One region of the Microbacterium pumilum genome, then DNA from elsewhere that is predicted to be linked to it. Evidence: predicted binding sites of a transcription regulator. Region 1 holds the regulator's gene; each other region holds the start of a gene.
What was found. The regulator LexA, encoded in region 1, represses DNA repair genes until DNA is damaged. The targets are predictions, from matches to a motif close to TCGAACANNTGTTCGA.

Region 1 (2,264 bases):
GGCGATCCCGTCGAACACGTTCGAGGTGATCTCGGCGAAGTCGACCTGGGCGTTGATGGCCTCCATCGACTCGTCGATGATCATGTCCTGCACCGCGGGGTCGTCCACCAGCGGGGCGAGGGTCGCGACGAACGCATCCTCATCGACCAGCTGCACGCGAGCCCAGGCGCCGATGATCGACACCGGAACGAGGATCGTCGCGACGATGATGAGGACCGCGGACAGGAGCGCGCGCCACCAGCCGCTGCGACTGCTCGAGGCCGGTGCGACCTCATCCTCGTTCACCTCGGCGCGTAGCCGCAACGCGTCATTCTCCGCGCGGAGCGCGTCGAGTTCGGCCTGCAGGTCGACGGTGTCTGGCTCACTCATGACGCCTCCTCATGGCGGGATGTCACTCATTGTGACCTACCACGCGGGGATGGCATCACCCTCGGCGGGCGAGAAGTGCTGACCTGCGGCTCGGAACGGGCGCAGCGCCCCTCCGCCCGGGCCCGGTGCCGTCAGACCGCGCGCAGCACCGCGACGACTTTGCCGAGCACGACGGCTTCGTCGCCGAGGATCGGCTCGAATGCCGAGTTGCGGGGGAGCAGCCAGGTGTGGCCATCCCTCTGGCGGAAGGTCTTGACCGTGGCCTCCCCGTCGAGCATCGCGGCGACGATGTCGCCGTTGTTCGCGGTGGACTGGGAACGGATGACCACCCAGTCGCCGTCGCAGATCGCGGCGTCGATCATCGACTCGCCCGAGACCTTCAGCATGAACAGGTCTCCCTTGCCCACGAGCTGACGGGGGAGCGGGAAGATCTCCTCGACCTGCTGCTCCGCCGTGATGGGCACGCCGGCCGCGATCCGACCGACGAGCGGCACCATCGCCGCGTCGCCGACCGAGGGACCGCTGTCCGCGGGGTTCTCGGTCGCGGCGCCCGGCAGGTCGATGAGCACCTCCATGGCGCGCGTCTTGCCGGCGTCGCGTCGGAGGTAGCCGCTCAGCTCGAGCTGGTTGAGCTGGTGCGTGACGCTCGACAGCGACTTCAAGCCCACGGCATCGCCGATCTCTCTCATGCTCGGCGGATAGCCGTGCCTGGCGATGGAACGCTGGATCACCTCGAGGATCGCGAGCTGCTTGTCGCTCAGGCTCTTGCGTCGCCGGGTCTGGGGCTTTTCTCGGCCGCTTACCTCGCTCATGATCCAGCTCCTGTCTCCCGCGTGGGGGCATTGGTCTTCGAATGTCGGAGGCCCGTGGTGGGGTGTCGGTATCGAAACCGTATCCGGTTCGAACGCGTCTCCCGGCGAAGCTGACCGCGTGTCGCGTTCGAGGAATCGGCATCCGCACCCGTAGTTGACACTCTAGAACATCGAAGATAAGTTCGGAAGAGAGATTCGTATCCGCCGCTCCCGGCCGAGGGGCGGATGCGAATCTCTCCCCACCCGCAGGAGGATCACATGACCGCCATCAGCATCACCGCATCCGGCACCACCCGCCTGCCGGCAACGCGCCTTCGCCTCACGGTGCGAGGTCGACGCGTGCTCGTGGCGACGGCAGCCCTCCCCGCCGCGATCGCACTCGGCATCGCGGTGATGAGCGGCGGCGCGGCGCTGGCGTCACGCGACGCCGGAGCTCCGGCCGATACCTTCAGCACCGTCGTGGTCTCGTCGGGCGAGTCCCTGTGGTCGATCGCCGAAGAAGTCGCCCCGACCGCCGATCCGAGAGACGTGATCGACGCGATCGTGCGACTCAACGCACTGGACGGAGTCTCGATCTCCGCCGGCCAGCGGCTCGCCATCCCAGCGGAGTACACATCGGGTCGGTGACGGTTCGGCCGTAGCATGGGCGGGGTGACTGCTCGCCTCGATGATCTGCCCCTCCGCGACGATCTGCGCGGCCAGACTCCGTACGGTGCGCCGCAGGCCGCCCTGCCGGTGGCTCTCAACGTCAACGAGAACACGCATCCGTTTCCCGGAGAGGTCGCGGACGACATCCTGGATTCGATCGCTCTCGCGCTGCGGGACGTGAATCGCTACCCCGATCGGGAGTTCACCGCGTTACGCGAAGGTTTTGCGGAGTACCTGGGGTACGGCCTGACACCCGACCAGATCTGGGCGGCGAACGGCTCGAACGAGGTTCTCCAGCACGTCCTGCAGGCGTTCGGCGGTCCGGGCCGCACCGCATTCGGCTTCGCTCCGACGTACTCGATGTACCCGCTGCTCACGCGCGGCACCGGTGCGACGTGGACGGCGGGCACGCGGTCGCACGATTTCACGGTGGAT
Region 2 (2,264 bases), 1.4 Mb from region 1:
GATCGAAGAGCTCGCCGGTCGCGTACCGACCGCTGCGGAGATCACCGCTTGACACCGCACAATCTGATGTGCGCCGGCCCTCTCTCGGGGGTCGGCGCGTTTCGTCCTTTTGGTGGTCGCGGCCGCACGGATTCAACGCCGGTGACTCAGAAGAGGCGAGCGGCCTCCTCCGCTGCTCGCCCGCGCGATGTCGTCACCACGGTCGAGCGGGCGGCCAGCCCCGACACGCCCGCGCTGCGCGGCCGATCCGCGTCGTCCTCCGCGTGGCCGTCGAGTCCGTGCACGCGCAGCAGCGGGCGCACGCGCTTCGCCAGCCATGACCGGTAGGCCTTCGGAGCCGTCGCTGCGGCTCCTGGGTACAGCCCGAGGTACGACGAGACAAGCTCGGGATGCTGCTGCTGCAGCCACAGCATGAACCACTGCTTCGCGCCCGGCCGCAGGTGCAGCGCCCCATAGATGACTCGCGCTGCGCCGGCTGCCCTGATGCGGGTGAGGGCGTCGTCGATCGCGGGGATGGAGTCTGTCAGGTGCGGGAGGATCGGCATGAGGAACACCGTCACCCGGAAGCCGGCCTCGGTCGCCGCGCGCACGGTGTCGAGTCGTGCCGCCGCCGACGGCGTGCCGGGTTCCACACTGTGCTGAAGGTCGTCGTCGAACACCGCGATCGACATGGCGATCGACACGTGAACCGATTCCGCCGCATCCTGGAGCATCGGCAGATCCCGCCGCAGCAGAGTTCCCTTCGTCAGGATCGAGAACGGCGTACCCGATTCGGTGAGCGCCGCCACGATCCCCGGCATGAGGCGATAGCGGCCTTCGGCACGCTGATACGGGTCGGTGTTCGTGCCGAGCATGACGGGCTCGTTCCGCCACGATCCTCGGCGCAGCTCCTTTGCGAGCACGTCGACGACATTGATCTTGACCACGATCTGACTGTCGAAGTCGTGACCTGAATCCAGCTCGAGGTACTCGTGCGTGCCCCGAGCAAAGCAGTATGTGCATGAATGCGTGCAGCCCCTGTAGGGGTTCACCGTCCAGTCGAACGGCATGGCGGATGCTCCGGGCACATGGTTCAACGCACTCTTGGCCATCACCTCGTGGAAGGTCACGCCCGCGAACTCGGGGGTCGTCACCGAGCGGACGAGACCGTTGAGGCGTTCCATGCCTGGCAGGGCCGCGGCATCCGCCACCCCCAGCTCTTGACCCTGCCACCGCATGCATCCATGGGAACAGATGTTCTATGATGTGTCAAGGTGATTCACGGCAACCTAGAACGAAAGGCAGAGCGAACACCGCATCCTCGCGATCTCGGACGCTCGGGGTGACAATGGGGGTGTGACGGTGTCCCGACCGCCCGATTCCCCCCTGTCTCGACGCGCCGCGAGAGCGCTGCGCGAAGAGGCGCGCGGTCGCGCCCGCGAGAGCGAGCTCAGCACACCTGCCGAATCACCCCCGACGACCCTGCCGTTGCCGATCATCGCCGGCGACGGCGCGCCATCCCGGCCGCAACCACTGCCCAGTCGACACGATGCGCGCGCCGCGCAGTTGCTCAGCACGGATGTCGCGCCGGCGCGCCACGCACGTGCACCGCGGGCAGCAAGAGCAGGTGTCGCCATCGGCCTCGCGGCCGCCGCCGCGTTGCTGCTCGGATCCTCCGCCGCGGTGACCGCGCTGATCATGGAACCCTCCACCGTGACGGACGATGCCGGACGTACGCACGCAGCGGCACGGTTCGCGCCGCCGCCGCTGCCTTCGGTCGAGGCACTGCCGGTTCCGAAGGTCGCGCAGACCCTGGCGACCGAGAACATCTGCACGCTGCCCGAGGTGGGCGACGCCCTCGCGGCAGGCGACGACGAGGGCGTGATCAGCGCCGCGGGCGGTGGCGAGGGCTTCCGCGCCGCTGTCGTCAGCGGAAATGCGCCCTGCCTTTCGCTGGCGGATCCCGCCCGCATCTGGGTCGTCGTCAACAAGATGCGCCCCTACGAGCCTCTGCAATACCGCCCCGACGTGCTCGTCATGCCCGACAACGTGCGCAACATCGAAGAGGGCACGCTCCGGCCGGACGCGGCATCCGCTCTCACGGGGATGGCGGCAGCGGCGAGCCAGGCAGGTGCGGGTGAGATCGCGATCGAGAGCGGTTTCCGCTCGTACACGACGCAGCGCTCGTCGTACGGCAGTCAGGTGTCCGACCGCGGAGTCGCCGGCGCCGACCTGGTCAGTGCGCGACCGGGCTACAGCGAACACCAATCGGGCATCACCGCAGA
Region 3 (2,264 bases), 2.3 Mb from region 1:
CGCATAGACGGCTGCGCACCGGGCGTCGCCGTGGTCTCGAAGAACAGCGCGTATCTCGCCCGCGTCCTCGTCGCGTAGCGACCCGTCGCGTCTTCGAGCAGGCGCGTGAGCACGTCGACGACGTCGTCGATCGTACGAGCGGAAGCCATCGCGGCCGTGAGGTCGGCCCGCTCCTGCTCGGCGATCGAGACGACCACGCCGGCGACGAGTGCGTCGCGCGTGCGGAACCAGTTCGACGTGGAGCCTTTCGGGAGGCCGGCCTCTGCATCGACGCGCGCGTGTGTGAGAGCGCGCACGCCCTGCTCGCCGACCAGCCGGACGGCAGCGTCCAGAGCGCGCTCTCGGGTGGAACTCACAATCCGACCTTAGGCTCGACGACTCTACTATGGAAGTAGTGACACAGCACTACTTCCATAGTAGCCTGACGGGCATGGGATACGTGGTGCTCGGGGCGTGGTTGATCCAGGCCACCGTAGGAGTGACGCTGCTGGTCTCCTGGGCGAGGCATGCGCACGGGCAGAGCGCCGGGCTCGTCTGGACTCACGCCGTCGCAATGGTCGGGTTCCTCGTGCCATGGTCCGCCTTCGTCGTGACGGGCGCCGCGCTGTGGGCGTGGGTCGGTTTCGGTGTGCTGCTCGTCTTCATCGGCTTCGGTGACGCGACGATGGTGCGTCGCGCACGCACGGTGCTCGGTGAGACGAACCCGGGTCTGCGCGACTACGTGCCCGCAGCCCTGGTCGCGCTGTCGGGACGTCTCGGTCGTCGCACCACCTTCCACATGCTGTTCAGCGCCGTCGTGTTCTTCGGCGCCCTCGCCGTCGCGATCGGTGCGACCGTCGCGGCCGCAGCATCGTGACGCGACGGATCCGTCGAGACCTCGGTAGACCTGCGTGTCGGCGGCACGTCAGAGCCGCCCGATCTCGGGCGTTCGAGTATGGACCTCTCGTTACTGTTTCGTGATGCGCCGGCGCGCTGACGGGCGTTCCTGCCCACGGGAATGTCGGTGGACCTTCGTATATTTCCGCCGACCCCGCACAGGCGTTCGGCGACCGTCAGCCCGGGGTTCGGATCGTCGTCGAGGCGTCGGCGATCACGGCGGCCGGCACTCGAGGCGGGATGCGCATCACGGGTGTCGGACACCTCGAGGACGGCGGACAGGCACTGCCGGGCGGCCTGATCGAGAAGTACCTCTGCGACGCCGGAGCGGTGCCGGTCATCCAACATGAGCATCACCGACCACTCGACGTGGGGCGCGACCAACGTCTCTTCACCACGAAGCAGCGCATCGCGATCGCGGTACGTGACGGCGGGTGCATCTGGCCGAGCTGCACGGCGCCTCCATCGGTGTGCGAGCTCCACCATCTGGACCATTGGTGGGAGCACCACGGCAAGACGGATGTCGATCATGGCGTCCCGTTGTGCCGCAACTGCCACTTGAGGCTGCACAACGAGGGGTGGCGGATCACCCGTGAGCGGGTTCCGGAGACGGGGATCGACACGTACTGGCTCCATCCTCCGGCGCACCCCGTGACGGGCGAAGCCGGCGAGCCGTTGCGATTGACCTCGAAGTCCCCGCGTCGCTTCACGGCAGCCTGACGCAAATGGGAGCGCGAATGAGAAGATCGCGGCGCGGGGCTACGGCGTCGCGACCTCCACCGATCCGCCAGGCTCGGTCAGACCGGACGGCCTGCTACCGCTCCAGGACGACCGCGAGTCCTTGGCCGACGCCGATGCAGATCGCGGCGACGGCGACACCACCACCGCGACGCGCGAGCTCGTGCGCCGCGTGGCCGATGATGCGTCCGCCCGAGGCGCCCAGCGGGTGGCCGATCGCGATCGCACCGCCGTGGATGTTGACGATCTCGGGGTCGAGGTCTTCCCAGAGCGTGATGCACGCGAGCGACTGCGACGCGAATGCCTCGTTGAGCTCCACGAAGTCGACGTCCGCCCACGACCGACCGGCACGAGCGAGTGCTCGGTTCGCAGCCTCGACGGGAGCGACACCGAACACGTCGGGGTCGTTGCCGAAGACTCCACGACCGGTGATGCGGGCGAGCGGCTCGATATCCAGCGCGCCCTCCGCGCCCAGCAGGATGGCCGACGCACCATCGTTGATCGGCGAGGAGTTGCCCGCGGTCACGGAGCCGTCGGCGGCGAACAGGGCGCGCAGTCCGCCGAGCACCTCGAGTGTGGTGTCGTCGCGGATGCCCTCATCGCGGGCGAGCGACGTGCCATCGACCTGCACGATCTCGCCGTCGTAGGCA

Region 2: a site for LexA is predicted at 1,226-1,241, ahead of ABD188_RS04610 (Rv2578c family radical SAM protein). Genes of this name have one in related genera too.
Region 3: a site for LexA is predicted at 1,031-1,046, ahead of ABD188_RS00640 (HNH endonuclease signature motif containing protein). Genes of this name have one in related genera too.

Annotation. Positions count from the first base shown of each region.
Region 1 is NZ_BAAAOH010000001.1:2,417,538-2,419,801, forward strand. It holds gene ABD188_RS10605 (hypothetical protein) at 1-369, opposite strand, end outside; gene lexA (transcriptional repressor LexA) at 501-1,181, opposite strand; gene ABD188_RS10615 (LysM peptidoglycan-binding domain-containing protein) at 1,440-1,808, shown strand; gene ABD188_RS10620 (histidinol-phosphate transaminase) at 1,824-2,264, shown strand, end outside.
Region 2 is NZ_BAAAOH010000001.1:1,004,086-1,006,349, forward strand. It holds gene ABD188_RS04605 (DEAD/DEAH box helicase) at 1-52, shown strand, start outside; gene ABD188_RS04610 (Rv2578c family radical SAM protein) at 147-1,217, opposite strand; gene ABD188_RS04615 (D-alanyl-D-alanine carboxypeptidase family protein) at 1,336-2,264, shown strand, end outside.
Region 3 is NZ_BAAAOH010000001.1:141,466-143,729, forward strand. It holds gene ABD188_RS00630 (TetR/AcrR family transcriptional regulator) at 1-356, opposite strand, end outside; gene ABD188_RS00635 (hypothetical protein) at 386-856, shown strand; gene ABD188_RS00640 (HNH endonuclease signature motif containing protein) at 1,117-1,596, shown strand; gene ABD188_RS00645 (thiolase family protein) at 1,691-2,264, opposite strand, start outside.